Regions from separate parts of the Chryseobacterium sp. TQ-BC-N36 genome, predicted to be linked through region 1. Evidence: riboswitches for the same ligand, from Rfam matches in the RefSeq annotation. Region 1 holds a riboswitch; the other holds the start of a gene.
What was found. Region 1 has a riboswitch for cobalamin ahead of AC3FI7_RS10015 (acyl-CoA thioesterase). Riboswitches for the same ligand answer to the same signal wherever they lie in the genome.
Positions count from the first base shown of each region.

Region 2: it holds a riboswitch for cobalamin, as region 1 does, so the genes downstream of both, AC3FI7_RS18295 (TonB-dependent receptor plug domain-containing protein) here and AC3FI7_RS10015 (acyl-CoA thioesterase) in region 1, are expected to answer to the same signal.

Region 1 is NZ_CM178175.1:2,244,470-2,247,605, reverse strand. It holds gene AC3FI7_RS10020 (hypothetical protein) at 1-744, opposite strand, end outside; gene AC3FI7_RS10015 (acyl-CoA thioesterase) at 909-1,292, opposite strand; cobalamin riboswitch at 1,409-1,588, opposite strand; gene AC3FI7_RS10010 (hypothetical protein) at 1,623-2,423, opposite strand; gene AC3FI7_RS10005 (ATP-binding cassette domain-containing protein) at 2,454-3,116, opposite strand.
Region 2 is NZ_CM178175.1:4,081,136-4,084,271, forward strand. It holds gene AC3FI7_RS18285 (cytochrome-c peroxidase) at 1-369, shown strand, start outside; gene AC3FI7_RS18290 (transporter) at 382-1,329, shown strand; cobalamin riboswitch at 1,421-1,606, shown strand; gene AC3FI7_RS18295 (TonB-dependent receptor plug domain-containing protein) at 1,716-3,136, shown strand, end outside.

The DNA of each region.
Region 1 (3,136 bases):
TGAGTACTTATCAGAAACAGGATTCACATAGCCATGGTCTATTTCCGAAAATACAGTGTGATTATCAAGAATCCTTCTTGCAAGATTATCTTTTAGATTTCCAAGGATAAGATCTTCTCCGATATTAGGAAAGTCAACAGTTAAGGAGCTGTTGATATCTCTATGGCAATTCTGCCCGCCTACCAAAGGAGAAATGGCGATAATGTACTTTTTACCTCCTTCATTGGCAGGTCTTTCTGCTATTTTATCCAAAAAAGCATAGGTATCATTGATGTAATAATACTCTTTGTAATTGGCAATTAAAGAATGGTAAAACTGCTGGTGATTTTTATAAAAAGCCCTGTAATTTGATTTCTTCACAAAATCATTGATCAGTTCCAGATTTTCATCCACTTCTTTGGGACCAAATGAATTGAATGGAAAATCTCTCGTAAGCAATCCATTTCCATCAAATGAAAAAGCATAAAAGTCAGTACGGAAGCCCAGAAATTTTTTCCAGTCTTTTCTTGAATAATTTACTTTTTTTAAGAGTGGGTGATCTTTTACAGGCTCAAAATAAGACATAATTTCATCATAATACGGAGAAACTTTCTGAACGTCATATGGATCTGTTTTACCGTATTCTGTGAGTGCTAAAATGATATTTCCCAATTCGTAACTTTCCGGGAGTTCAATTTTTACGTCTCTTTGTGCTGCTAATGATACTGAAAGGACGAGTGTAATGATTAAAATAATTTTTTTCATGTAATATCAGTTCTTCTATAGTTTTGGGAAATAGTAAGAATAATTTCCCGAGGGCTAAAATTAAAGAAAAACGTAATGAATTCCAATCATTGTTTAATGAAGATATATTATATTGCTTCGGGGAAAGTTTCGGGCGGCCAGAGGCCGCCCGAAACTTTTAGTATTTATAGTATCTGGATTGGTTTCTTGAATTCATCAATCGCTACAAAAGTAAAATCACCTACTATGGCTTTTTCTCTTTCGTAGGAATACATCTGCTCAGTGTAAATTTCAACGTTTACTTTCATACTGGTTTTTCCTACATAGGAAACTTTCCCGATCAGTTCCACAATAGTTCCGGCAGGAATAGGTTTTTTGAAATCGATCTTGTCACTGCTTACCGTTACTACTCTTTTTCTGGCAAAACGGGTTGCGGTGATAAAAGCGACTTCGTCCATCAACTGCATGGCCGTACCACCAAAAAGGGTGTCGTAATGATTGGTTGTGTTAGGGAAAACCGCTTTAAAGATTCTGGTTTCGGATGCTTCAATTCTTTCTTCTGTAGTCATATATCATTATTAATTAAAGCGATATGAAATGATATTAAAACAACAGAATAATCACAGGAATTTGGAGAATTCCTGAAACAATTCATCAGATCAATACAACTTCAGACCGCGAAAGTTACATGTTTAAGAAAAAGGCAGGTCTCCTGACTTGTAACATCATTTATCTCCTTCCCATGCCTCGCACAGTGGATCTTTGATAAAGACTTCAGTTACTTACAGTTGCGCGACAGTCCGTGATTTTCACACGGTTCCCTTTTAATCTGCAGTGATGCAGAACCAATTTCTGTGATGAATAAGCGTAAAACTTTTTCGGATGCAAAAATAATGAATTTATTCCGGATTATGATAAATAATCTGGCTGATTACTCTTCCTTTCTTGATGGTCCACAATGTTGTGTATCTGTTTTCTCCTGAGCCGTTGATCATATACAGGAAAATATTATCGTTATCAAGGGAAGTTACTCCAACGTTCTCAAAATCCATGGTAGGCTGGAACATGTTTTTGATGGCTTCTCTTACAAAAACAGAACCTCTTCCGGGCTGTTGTACCCTGATTGATTTGATTTCAGTCATTCCTTCAGGAAGGTCATTTCCAATTCCCCAGGGCTTTACTTTATCAATGGTAAGAAGTTTCCCATCAGCGTCTTTTTCCTTTTTACGGTATCCTGCATTGGAAGGATAGATATCAATCACCACTTTGCTTCTTTGGGAAGTTGGAATTTTAGGATCAGAATTATCGGTGAAAATAAGTGATCTTCCGTTTTTGGATTTGGAGGGAGTATAGGCAGGAAGCTGATCAATATAAGCAATACGTTCTTTATTCACCATTCCTTCTTTATCAAGCGTTTCATAACGTACAAACGGTTTGTCATCATCCTGCTTTTCAGGATATTTGATCCAGATCCATTCTGTTTCTCCGGGAGCAGGCTTTACATAAACAAATACATCACCTTTACGCATACGGATCTTGTCCACAATTTTTCTGTAATTGTCTTTATGAACCCGTACATTGGCATATCCTTCCTCAGCTTTTACCACTCCGAAAGGAACTTTGTTCTGTCCTTTTACAAAAGCTAAAGAAAAAATACTGAAAGCGGATAAATAGAATGCTTTGTTTATGAAAGTCATCATGAAAATTTTTTGATTCTTCAAATATATAAATTAAATGCTTTTCGGAATATAATTATAACGCTGCAGTTCGCTTAAATCTTTTATTTGTTTCAGGTGACCCTCAGAAAGCAGATATATAAGACCGGAAATATCCATAACATCTTTAAAATTATGATCAGAAATGATAAAGCCTTTATATGCTGATTCCTGATGAATGTTTTTCTTTAGTTCTTCAGTAACCTTGGGAGAAAGACTATGGAATGGCTCGTCCAGTAAAATAAAGTCAGCTTCAGAATAAATGATCATCAGCGTTTCAATAATTCTCTGTTCGCCTTTGGAAAGGTTTTTAGGTTTTTCATGAAGGAAAGGCTGTACAAATTCTGAAGTAAAAAGCAGCTCAGTATTCCTTTGATTACAAAAAAGAGGAATCAGATTTTTTATTTTTATATATTTTGGTAAAAAAAGATCCTGTGGTAAATAGGAAATTCTGTTTTTTCTATTAGGTATGGTTCTCAAAATTTTGTTGTCACATCTTATAAACTGAGTATCACCATGCTCAATTCCGGAGATGATTTTTAACAGTGTTGACTTTCCGCTTCCATTTCTGCCAAGAAGGCCTATGACTTGCCCTGTTTCGCATCCTATATAAATATCCTGCAGAATTTTTCTTTCATTAAAAGATTTTGTAATACTATCAACATGAAGCTTACTCATAAGAACAATATTATAATTTT
Region 2 (3,136 bases), 1.8 Mb from region 1:
CATAGTGGAGAACTGTTTACTGATGAAAATTTCAGAAATACAGGAATGTATTACAATACGGAATTCAAAGATGCCGGACGCTACAGAGTTACTCTTAACCAGGGAGACTGGATGAAATTTCGGGTTCCTAGCTTAAGAAATGTAGAATATACAGCACCTTATATGCATGACGGAAGATTTTACACCTTGGAGGCAGTACTTAATTTCTATTCGGACCAGGTGGAAGATAATCCGAATCTTGATCTGCAGCTGAAGCAGAACGGTCATACAGGAATTGCGATGAACAATCAGGAAAAACAATCGATCATTGCATTCCTGAAAACACTATCGGATAAAAGTTTTATATCCAATCCAAAATTTGCAGAATAATTTATAGAAAACATGAAGAAGATTATAGTAATCATAAGTTTGATCCTGTTGAGTCAGTATCAGGCGAAGACCATTAGAGACAGTGCATACATTGCCCCGGAAACCTTTGGCAGATTCAATTTTGATGATGATTGTGATGCCTGTGGCTGTGCGGCAGGAAACGGATCTTCCGGCTTTGAATCTTTGCTGAATCCACAGTTTGTTGGAATCAAATACTTTGCCCAGCATTACAAAGCCAAAGAAAACTTATTTGTAAAAGATCTTACGCAGGATCAGTATTTCAATACCCTGCAGCTTTGGGGAAAGATTCCGGTGACGAAAAAACTGAGTGTTTATGCAAGCCTGCCCTTCCATTTTCATGAGAAGAAAACGATGCAGGGAGATATCAAAATAAATGGGATAGGAGACCTGAACCTGATGGGAATTTATCAGCTGATGAGTTCTAAAGATAATTTCCATCATCTGAGCGGAGGCTTGGGCGTGAAAATTCCTCTGGGAAAGTTTGATGAAAAAGGAGCATCCGGAGTTAACCCAAGTTTTCAGCTGGGAACAGGAAGCTGGGATTATCAGGCCGCTTTGAATTATAAATTTCAGAAAAATAAAGTGGCAGTATTGGTCAATACGGATTATACCGTCAAAACAGAGAATAAGAAAAACTACCGATTTGGAAATCAGTGGAACTACGCTGCAACGGGCTTTTATCAGGTCGCAGGAAATGAAAAATCTATTTTTTCTGTAAAAACAGGAGTTCAGGGAGAAGTGTATGCTCAGAACAAACAGTTTGACGAAGCATTGCCCAATACTGCGGGAAGTGCTTTGTATGGGAAATTAGGATTTGAAGCTTCTTATAAAAAGCTGAGTCTGGGAAGTGAAATGATGCTTCCCATGTACACCCATCTTGCAGGAGGAGATATTGAAGCAAAATCAAGATTCAGTATTTTCCTGAATATTGGAATTTAAAGTGTACCCTCAATAAAATCATGTTAAAGCTCCTCCGGGAGCTTTAATTGTTTATCAATCATGATTTTAGTTGGGTATTAGGAATAATTATTTATCTTTGCCGGAATTTGGTGAGCCGTAAAAAGCTCTTAAAAGGGAATCCGGTGAAAATCCGGAACAGACCCGCTGCTGTAAGCTCCACACCAAAGTTTTTGAAAAATATATCCACTGTTTTTTTAATGGGAAGGATTTCAAAAATGGAGTAAGTCAGAAGACCTGCCAGACAATAATCGTTTGACGCTTTCGTGGAATAAAGCTTAGGACATCAATGATTCTGTGCAGTGACAGCTGTGCTTTGTCGTTGTATTCTTATATCCATTAGCGTCTTCATGATACTAAATGAGCTAATGGCGGCAAAACTAACTACTTCTGCAATTCATAAAGCTGTTTTCACAATATTGGTGATCACATCTCAACTTTTGTCTTCTCAAACCAGGAAAAAAGACAGTCTTCAGGAAGAGACCATTAAAGGAATCAATCTTTATAAAAAGAATTTTAAAGAAATCATTCCGGCACAAACCATGCAGGGGGAAGTGCTTGAGAGACTGAACAGTCATTCTGTAGCTGATGCACTCCGGTATTTTTCAGGGGTTCAGATCAAGGATTATGGTGGGATAGGAGGTTTGAAAACCATTAATATCCGAAGTATGGGAAGCCAGCATGTGGGAGTTTTCTATGATGGAATTCAATTGGGGAATGCGCAAAACGGACTGGTGGATCTTGGAAGATATTCATTGGATGATCTGGAAGAAATATCATTATATAATGGACAGAAAAGTGAAATTTTTCAGCCAGCAAAAGATTTCGGATCCTCAGGATCCATCTATTTACAGCCAAAAACTCCTGTATTTAAAGGAACGAGAAAGACCAATCTCGTGATAAGGACAAAAAGTGCTTCCATTGATCTCTTTAATCCGTCATTCCGGTTGGAGCAGAAAATTTCAGACAGGATTTCTGCCAGTTTCAGTGGAGAATTTATGCAGAGTGACGGGATTTACAGATTTAGGTATGCAAAGAAATATCCTGACGGCCAGCAGGCGTATGATACTATTGCAAAGAGACAGGATTCAGATATTAAAGCAAAACGCTTTGAAACCTCTTTCAACGGAGCTTTAAATAACGGAAGCTGGAATATCAGGGGATATGGTTATATTTCGGACCGTGGGATGCCGGCTCCTATTGTCAATGGTCGTTTTGGAGGAAGAGGGGCAAGACTTTACGATGAAAATTATTTTGTGCAAGCCAACCTGAGAAAAAAACTGTTCCCGAAATTTGAAACACAGCTGAAAGCAAAATTCGCTTACGATTATACCCATTTTATGGATACAGTTCGTTCGCAGTCTATTATTCATACCGATAATACCTATATCCAAAGAGAACTTTACCTTTCCTCATCGAATATCTATTCAATTACACCCAATTGGGATGTCAGTCTGAGTGGAGATTTCCAGTATAATAATCTCGATGCTAATCTGGATAACTTCTCTTATCCTACACGTTACACCACATTGGTAGCATTGGCGACAACGTATCAGTGGAACAGGCTCAAAATCCTGGGAAGTCTTTTAGGAACTTTTACGTTTGAAGAAGTAAGAAAAAACAAAAGACCGGGAGATGCCAGAGAGTGGACACCTGCCGTTTTTATGAGCTATCAGCCTGAAAAAATTCCTGAGCTTACCCTAAGGGCATTCTATAAAAGAATTTTCAGGCTTCCAACCTTTAATGATCTGTATTATACCAATATCGGAAACACTTACCTGAAACCGGA